DNA from 3 places in the Shinella sp. HY16 genome. Region 1 is predicted to be linked to each of the others. Evidence: riboswitches for the same ligand, from Rfam matches in the RefSeq annotation. Region 1 holds a riboswitch; each other region holds the start of a gene.
What was found. A riboswitch is a leader RNA that binds a small molecule or an ion and turns the genes downstream of it on or off. The one in region 1 is predicted to bind cobalamin.
Positions count from the first base shown of each region.

Region 2: linked by a shared signal. The riboswitch ahead of K0P03_RS10395 (CbtB domain-containing protein) and the one ahead of bluB (5,6-dimethylbenzimidazole synthase) in region 1 are both predicted to bind cobalamin.
Region 3: linked by a shared signal. The riboswitch ahead of K0P03_RS03745 (aromatic ring-hydroxylating oxygenase subunit alpha) and the one ahead of bluB (5,6-dimethylbenzimidazole synthase) in region 1 are both predicted to bind cobalamin.

Region 1 covers NZ_JAHYXL010000001.1:1,916,321-1,919,231, reverse strand. Annotated here, with positions in the region: gene K0P03_RS09715 (sensor domain-containing diguanylate cyclase) at 1-47, shown strand, start outside; gene K0P03_RS09710 (SDR family oxidoreductase) at 284-1,102, shown strand; cobalamin riboswitch at 1,159-1,379, shown strand; gene bluB (5,6-dimethylbenzimidazole synthase) at 1,426-2,118, shown strand; gene K0P03_RS09700 (DUF2865 domain-containing protein) at 2,111-2,911, opposite strand, start outside.
Region 2 covers NZ_JAHYXL010000001.1:2,057,947-2,060,857, forward strand. Annotated here, with positions in the region: gene cobU (bifunctional adenosylcobinamide kinase/adenosylcobinamide-phosphate guanylyltransferase) at 1-216, opposite strand, end outside; gene K0P03_RS10390 (CbtA family protein) at 218-1,012, opposite strand; gene K0P03_RS10395 (CbtB domain-containing protein) at 1,025-1,201, opposite strand; cobalamin riboswitch at 1,250-1,616, opposite strand; gene K0P03_RS10400 (peptidoglycan-binding domain-containing protein) at 1,696-2,911, opposite strand, start outside.
Region 3 covers NZ_JAHYXL010000001.1:762,441-765,351, reverse strand. Annotated here, with positions in the region: gene K0P03_RS03745 (aromatic ring-hydroxylating oxygenase subunit alpha) at 1-1,022, opposite strand, end outside; cobalamin riboswitch at 1,126-1,322, opposite strand; gene K0P03_RS03740 (DUF6656 family protein) at 1,621-2,226, shown strand; gene K0P03_RS03735 (GGDEF domain-containing protein) at 2,243-2,911, opposite strand, start outside.

The DNA of each region.
Region 1 (2,911 bases):
TGGCTGGCGACGCGATTGCCGAAGCCGATGCGGTACGCGCGGCCTGACCAGTCGCCCTGCGCACTGAAGCGCCTACCGCCTTGTTTCCATGGGGTTTCCGCCAGGATGCGCCGCAGCAGGCGCCGGCCCTGTCTGAAGATAGTCGTGTCCGGTCGGTCTCTGTCTCCGGAAATGGCTTGAGAAACAGCCCGATAGGGGATTTGCTTGCGGAAATGAATCATGTGTCGATCGGCTTCTCGTTGTTCGCGAGCCAGTGTCGGCCGGTCTGCAAGGGAGGCATGGCATGAGTGAAGGTGCGCGGCTCGACGGCAAGATCGCCGTCGTCACGGGAGGAACGCAGGGACTGGGGGCGACGATCGCCCGGCTCTTTGCCGAGCGGGGTGCGGCGGGCCTCGTCATCTGCGGTCGCAATGCCGCCAAGGGCGAGGCGAAGGCCAAGGAGATTTCCGGCGCGACGGGTGTTGCGACACTCTATGTGAAGGCCGATCTCGCTGTGGTCGAGGATGCGCGCGCGGTCATTGCCGCCTGCGACGCGGCCTTCGGCCGTGTGGACGCGCTGGTCAACGCCGCCGCCATCACCGACCGCGGCACGATCCTCGATACGAGCCCGGAGCTGTTCGACCGCATGTTCGCGGTCAACGTACGCGCGCCGTTCTTCCTCATGCAGGAGGCGATCACGGTGATGCGGCGCGAGAAGACCGAGGGCACCATCGTCAATATCGGTTCGATGTCGGCCAAGGCCGGCCAGCCCTTCATCGCCGCCTATTGTGCCTCCAAGGGCGCGCTCGAGACGCTGACCAAGAACACGGCCTATGCCGTTCTGCGCAACCGCATCCGTGTCAACGGCCTCAACATCGGCTGGATGGCCTCGGAGGGAGAGGATCGCATCCAGCGCGAATTCCATGGCGCGGCCGACGACTGGCTGGCGAAAGCGGCGGCAAGCCAGCCCTTCGGGCGGCTCGTCGATCCGGCCGAGGTGGCGCGGGCCTGCGCCTATCTCTCCTCGCCGGAATCCGGCCTGATGACGGGCTCGGTGATCTGCTTCGACCAGTCTATCTGGGGTGCCTATGACGGCTCGCCCCATCCGGATGCGCCGCTCTGAGGCGCAGGCACGGCGGTGCATGGCGCAGGCGGGCTTGATCGCGCCCGCAAGCCATGCGCATATCCTTCGCGTCAGGTGCCCGCTCCGGCGGGAGAATCGGGAATCCGGGGCGGGCGAAACGCTCAGGTCCGGAACGTGCCCAACGCTGTGACGGGGATGGTTTGCACCGTAAAAGCTTGAATCGATTCAGGCTTTTGCCACTGGTTGTTCAACCGGGAAGGCAGGTGCCTGCCGCGCGACCCGAAGTCAGAAGACCGGCCTGGCACGATAGACCGAACCGCGCGGACGGCGGCAGGTTGTGACGCATTGTTGGGGAGATGACGATGCGAAGCGAACCCTTGGACCCTCTGGTCCGGGCGGGCGCCTTTTCCCGTGAGGAAAAGCAAGCCGTCTACCGTGCCATCGAAACGCGCCGCGACGTGCGCGACCAGTTCCTGACCGATCCCTTGCCGGACGACCTCGTCGGCCGCCTGCTGCAGGCCGCCCACAATGCCCCGTCCGTCGGTTTCATGCAGCCATGGAACTTCCTGTTGGTGCGCAGCGCGGCGACCCGTCAGGCGGTGCATGCGGCCTTCCTGAAAGCCAATGCCGAGGCGGCGGCGATGTTCGAAGGAGAGCGTCAGGCGCAGTATCGTGCGCTGAAGCTGGAGGGTATCCTGAAGGCGCCGCTGTCGATCTGCGTGACCTGCGATCCGACCCGCGGCGGCAGCGTGGTTCTCGGTCGCACGCACAACCCGCGAATGGACGTCTATTCCACGGTCTGCGCCGTGCAGAATCTGTGGCTCGCGGCGCGGGCGGAAGGCGTCGGCGTCGGCTGGGTCAGCATCTTCCACGACAGCGATATCCGTTCGATCCTCGGTATACCCGGTCATGTCGAGATCGTCGCCTGGCTGTGCGTCGGCTTCGTCGACCGGCTCTACGGCGAGCCGGAGCTGGCGGTGAAGGGCTGGCGGCAACGCCTGCCGCTGGAAGACCTGGTGTTCGAGGAACGCTGGCCGGAGGAAGGTGTCAGTTGACGCCGGCATCCACCGGGCGGCCAAGGTCGATGGCGGATTCGTTGGCCGGCAGGAAGACCGGGCCGACCGTGCGCACCTTGCTGCTGGCCGGGTCGTAGTCGCGCTCCTCGACCTTCGCCGGCACCTTGACCGGGGTCTCTTCCTTCTTCGGCAGGGTGCGAATGGTGGTGATCGAGCCGCTGTCGGAATCGTCGGCGGTGCCGGCGCGCGCGGTCTCGGCGTCGTCGCCCTTCAGCGCCTTCTCGCGCTTGATCATCTCCTGATAGTAGGCCGAGAGGTTGCAGCCGCAGGCGCCGGGCTTGGAAAGGTCGCGCGTGCGGTAGGAGAAGGCGTTCGGCATTTCGTAATAGGGGCGTCCCGTGACCGTGGAGGTCATCTGCTCGGTTTCCTGGCCGCTGGTCATCGACTGGTAGAACAGTTCGGTCTCGGTTTCCGGGCACATCATGGCGCAGACCTTCTGGTCGCGCCGGAAGTCGAGCGGTGTCGCGCCCGACGAGATCGGGAAGAAGCCGCCGTCGCAGGTGCGCACGCAGACGGTGCGCAGGTTGCCATGGCCGTTGCTGCCGCCGAGCGAGCGCAGTTGCAGGCGCTCGCTGCCGTCGGGCGCGGTGCCGAGGGGCAGGGTGCGCCTTTCATCGAGCGTGCGCAGCGTCTCGGTCGCCGCGATCGGCATGACCTTCGCCTCGTCGCCGCATCCGTTGCTCGCCAGGAGGGCGGTGAGACGGCTGCGCTTGCCCTGCGACGAGGTGCCGCCGGCAAATTCGCGGCGCTTCTTGTCGAGGATTTCAAGGTT
Region 2 (2,911 bases), 140 kb from region 1:
GGCAAGCGCCAGCGGCTCCTCATGGGTTTGCCAGCCGTCGCCGCGATCCTCCCGGTGCCTTGCGATGCGCTCGCGCATCTCGTCGTCGAAGGCGCGGCCCGTGGCGATGTAATGACGCGAGAGGCCGGTCTCGGCGACCAGCCTCTCGGCAAAAGCGGATTTTCCGGAACGCGCGCCGCCCAGAACCAGGACGGCTCCGGGCGATGTCACTGTCATATCAGGCTGCCTTGGCGATCTTCTCGTTGGCAAAGCCGAGCGAGAGGCCGAGCACGATCCAGAAGAACAGGGTCGTGGCAAGGGCAGCGACGGCGAACTCCGCACCGAGCACGGCCGGAACGTTGCTGGAAATGTCGCTGGGCTGCGGGGCGCCATAGACCTGTGGCGCCGCGATCAGCGCAATGCCGATGACCTTGGCGACGATGTTCGGCTTGAGGAACAGCAGGTAGAGGCCGGCCGCCGACAGGATGACGGTTGCGATCCACCACACCTGGCGGTCGCCGAGATCGGCGGCAGGGAAGCCCGGAAGCTCCGGCGGCAGGCCGATGGCCGGCAGCATGTGCACGGCAAGCCAGCCGGCCGCGCCCCAGAGCGCGCCGTTCGCCACCGTGATCGGATGGCCGGACACGAGGCTGAAACCGGCAAGCAACAGGCCGAAACCGGCGCCCGTGACGAGGTTTGCCAAAAGCGTGCCGGAGAACCGGCTCATGCCGAACATGATGCCGCCTTCCTCGTGATCCTCGCCCTCATGGGCATAGGCGACGGAGACCGGCGAGAGCGCAGAGGCCATGTCGAGGATGACCGCGCCGAGCGAGGAATGCTCCTGCGTCTGTGCAGCGCCTTCCGTGCCCGTGGCCGGCGTCGTGCCTTCGGTTGCGGGTGCGGCTCCATCGCCGCCTTCGAACTCCTCGGCATGCAGGATGAGCGGCACGACTCGAGCCTCCTGGGCGGCTGTCATCAGCACGCCGGAGAACAGCCCGGCCACCAGGGCGGCCAGGAGATAACGAACGATCATGTCGAAAACTCCTTAGTGGCAGGGAAAGCCGTAGGAGTGACGCGTATCGTGTGCCGTGTCGTGCAGCACGGCGGAATTCGCAAGGCCCGCACCGAACACCAGGAAGGCGCCGAGCAGAAGAGCGAAAACACCGGCGACGAGACGGTCGTTTGCGGAAAGGGTAACAGAAGACGTAGTCGAAACAGCCATGACAACCTCCGTGCAGGCAGCGGGGAAACCTCCCCAGGTCGGACGAAATGTCCTTCACATTGGCTGGCAGGTCTCCTGGCTCGCAGCGTCGGGCGTTGAAAACGCCTGCGGGGCCCCCTCGCCTTCCCAGGCTAAGGCATCGCGAAAAGGCGGACGATTCGTAGAAGAAGAGGCGTCCAACCCCTGCTGATCGCGATGCCACCCAGTGGCTTTTCCGTCTGGTTCTCACAGCGCGAAACCAAGGCACCATCGCCCCGCTCCCCGCAGATCCTCCCATCCGGATGGGCGTCCCTCGCCACTCTACAGTCGCGGGGTCGGCCGTGATTGCAGCGCCCTGATTGGGTCCGCCGCGTCACATTCCCATTTACTCCCCGATCCGTTTCCGGATCCGGGAACCATCCAATAGTCTGGATGATTATGCTTCCACCCCCGGGAAGTCAATCGACCGGCAGCGTCATCACCTGTGCTGAAACCGCCGCCCGGCCGTCGTATTCTCAATAGCCGGGGATGATCACCAGACCGCCGCCATCGTTGTAGTAGCCGTCGTCGCGGTAGTAGCGCTCGTAGTAGCCATCGACCGGGCCTTCCAGCACGTCATAGTCCTGCTGGTAGCGGCGCTGGCGATTCTGCCGGGCCTCGGCATATTGCGCAGCCTGCCGAAGGGCACGGTACTGCTGGCGGGAAAGATAACCATCGGCGCGGTAGCCCGACGAGCCCTGCCAGGCGGCGATCGCCGAACGGGTGCGCGAACCGAAGACGCCATCGACGCCGTAGGTGTTGAAGCCGAGCATGCTGAGCCAGCGCTGCGCCTGGGCGCGGGTCGAGCGCTCCATATAGGCCTCGCGCCGGTCGACGATCGGCTGCTCGGCCTTGCGCTCAGTCTCGACAATCGCCGTTTCACTGTCCGTCCTGGGCTTTGCTTCCTGCCGGGCGGTGTTTGACAGCGCCGACAGGCGCTCGCGCGCATCGGCGACGAAGCGGCCGTCCGGATATTCGTCGAGATAGGCGCGGAAAGCCTTTTCCGAGCCGTCGAGCACGGCCTTCTGGAAAGTCTCTTCCTCGCGCTTGGCCGCATCGTCGGCCTGCTCGACGGCAAGGCCGCGGTCCTTCCTGTCGGCGCCCTGCGCTTCGTTTTCACGGGCGGCAGTCGCCGTGTCGTTCTCCTGCGCGGCACGCTCGGCGGCGGCCGCCTCCTCGGCGCGCTTTTCAGCCTCTTCTGCAAGGCGGGCCGCCTCGGCAGCCTTCGCCTCGGCATCGGCAGCCGCCTTCGCGGCTTCCGCCTTCAGCCGCTCCACCTCGGCCGCCTTTTCTTCGGCAAGCTTGCGTGCAGCGGCGGCCTCTTCCTCGATCCGCGCCTTCTCGGCCGCAGCCGCCTTCTCCGCTTCGACGCGCTTGGCTTCGGCTTCGCGCCGGGCCGCGGCTTCCTCTTCCGCACGCGCCTTTTCCGCAGCGGCCGTCTCTTCGGCCTTTCGTCGTTCGGCTTCCGCCTTCAGCCGGGCCGCTTCCTCCGCCTTGGCCTTGTCGGCGGCAGCCGCGGCCTCCGCTTTCAGCCGGTTGGCCTCGGCAGCCTGCTCTTCGGCGCGTTTGCGGGCAGCCGCTTCCTTCTCTTCCGTCTCCGCCTTCAGGCGTGCGGCCTCTTCGGCCCGGGCCTTCTCCGCCGCTGCGGCTTCCGCGCGCGCCTTCTCGTCGGCCGCAGCCTTTTCCTCGGCA
Region 3 (2,911 bases), 1.2 Mb from region 1:
ACGCCCTCGACCGCGTCCTTGCTGACCAGCCATTTCGTCGTGACCTGCGTCAGCTCCGGCCCAAGCGGCAGAACGCGGAAGGTGATGGCATGGTCGGCGAGCACATGGTTCCAGGTCGTCGGATAGTGGAAGAGCAGCAGCGTGCCGATGTGGTTTTCCAGCACGTCGTTCGACAGCGGGCGGTTGACGGCGCGGGCGCCGGACATCGTGTAGCTCTCGGCATCCTGGATGAGCGGCATGCGGGCCGCGCGGAACTGGCCGGTCGGCGACATGCGGAATTCGCTCGGCAGGCCCGCCGCCTCGCATTTTTCCCAGTGCGCGGCGATGACGGGATCGTCCTTGGCGCCCTGCACGCCGGTGGCGCTCGGCGCCTCGGGATAGGTGCGGCAAAGCTCGGGATGGTTGGCGGCGCAGTGATAGCACTCGCGGTTGTTTTCCCAGACGAGCTTCCAGTTGCCCTTCTCGACGATCGTGCTTTCGAAGGCGACCTTGGTCTCGCCGAGGCGGTGACGGGCAAGATAGGGCTCGACCAGGCTGCGGAAGGCGGAAAAGTCCGGCGCCTCGTTTGCAAGGCAGATGAAGATGTATCCGCCGACGGTCTCGCAGTGCACGCGCTTCAAACCGTGCTGGCTCTTGTCGAAATCCTCGGCCATGTGGCGGGCGAAGAGCAGCGAGCCATCCAGTTCGTAGGTCCACTGGTGGTAGGGACAGACGAGCTTGGCCGAGGCCCCCTTGTGCTGGGTGCAGACGCGCGAGCCGCGGTGGCGGCAGGAATTGTGCAGGGCGCGCACGGTCCCCGTGCGGTCGCGGGTGATGACCACGGGATAGTCGCCGACCTGCACGGTAAAATAGTTGCCGGCCTTCGGGATCTCGCAGTCATGGCCGATGAACAGCCAGTCGCGATACCAGATCGTCTCGAGATCGAGCCTGTAGTGATCGGGGTCGATGTAGAAGGCCTGCTCGAGGCTGTGGCCCTCGCGCCGGTTCTTGAGCTTGCGGAGCACGTCGCTGCTGATGTCCATGCCGGATCCTCGATATCCTGTTGGGGATGAGGCGCACGGAAGGAGACGGCATCCGGGCGCGGGGGCGCCGGACTGCACGCTTCCCGGCCGCCCGCCGCAGCCAGTCACGATCATTCCCAAGGCTGGTTTCCGGGCTCAGGAGCGTCCGTCAGGACCGTCGCGGCGCCTTCCCGGACTTTCTGTCCAGTGGCGTCTCGCCGCGCGTTTCTCCTACACCGTTGCGGGGGCAGCGCCGGATTTCAACCGGCTTCCCAATTCTCCGCTCTTCGTCAGAACGGCACCTCGAGTGTCCTTATCTAAACGCAAGACCGGGCAAACGACATGTCAGTTAGCGACATGCCATTCCGATTTGGCGACAGAGATAAAATGGGCAGAGGCAAGCCAACCTCAGGCCTAATTGCATATATTTCAATCAATTATGCAAAGGAAACGAGCAACATGAATACCCTTTGGGCCACCTGGCCTGCCCGGTGACACAATTGTCATATTGCGACCCCTCCGGAACCTTTGGAAAAAGCGGGGGCGGATTGGCAAGGAATGCTTAACGCCGTTTCCATAAACTTCATCGCATCGGGGCGCGAGGATGGAGTGCCGACGCGTGCAGCAAACCAAGTTCCGTTACTACGACGCAGTCGCCTACAAGCGCGCGAACCAGCCGAAATCGGCCGCCCATACCGAGTTCCTGCGCACCGGCCGCATCGACCGGAATGTCAGCTGGAGCCCGAACGAGAAGCGCTACCTCAGCTACCAGGAAGTGGCCGAGCGTACCGGCCGCAAGCTGGAGAATGCCGGCAGCGTCACGCATGACCGCATCAACGGCTTCCACCAGTCGATCCGCTTTCCCAAGCTGATCTTCCACCGCACGCTCGCCCAGACACCGCATCTCGGCTATTGCCACATCACCGTCGCCAATTCCCGCTTCGCGGAATTCGAGAATGTGCAATGGGCCTTCTACATGGCCAATTTCTTCGCCGAGATCGGTGAGGAGGAGCAGTTCTTCGCCGACATCTCGAAGAAGGCCGGGCGGATGTATTTCGCCGTCGCCATCACGCCGGCAGAAGAGGAAGGCCGCCTGCAGATCGACCGCAAGGTGCGCGGCAACGGCGTGCTCTTCCGCACCGACGATCCGAAGCTTGCCATGAAGAACGTGCTGATGCTCGGCGCGCACAACGAGGCGCTGCGCAAGATCATCCGGGCGCTCTAACCCCTACCCTGCTGCGTCAGGCCACCCCGGACGGCCGGTAGATCAGCCACTCCTTGCCGGCCGGCACCTCGTCGCCGCGGCCATAGACGACGATCTGGTCGCCGCCCGCGCCCCGCGCCTCCGCCAATGCCCGCTCGCAGGCCGCCGAAAGGTCGAGCGCGCTGTCGGCGCGGTCCGTCATGCACACGCCGGCAGACAAGGTGAGGTGACCCAGATTGCGCCCGGTGCGCGGATCGCGCAGCGCCACCGTCTGGAAGGCGGCGCGCAGCAGGTCGATCAGCCGCGTCACCTCCCCTTCGTCCGCGGTGTGAAACAGGAAGCCGAAGCGCAGGCCGTCGAAACGCACGGCCAGCTCGCCGGCGGGAAAAGCCTGGCGGATAAGGCCGCCGTAGAAGGTGACGAGATGATCGGACAGGGCCTCGATCTGGCCGGCGGAGAACCGCCGCTCGGCATCCACCTCGGCGATCGCGACGCCGCAGAGCATCGGCAGGTCCGGATTGACATAGACCCGGGCGAGCGCCTTGTTGAAGGCACGGCGGTTGCCGAGCTTCGTCGGCGGATCGACGAACTTCATCGCCTCGAATTCCGCCATCTCCCTCTGGATGCCGTCCATGACGACCGATTGCGCGGCGACCTTCTCCGCCATCTCCGCCGTATGGGTGACGCGCAGTTCGGTCGCGCGCTG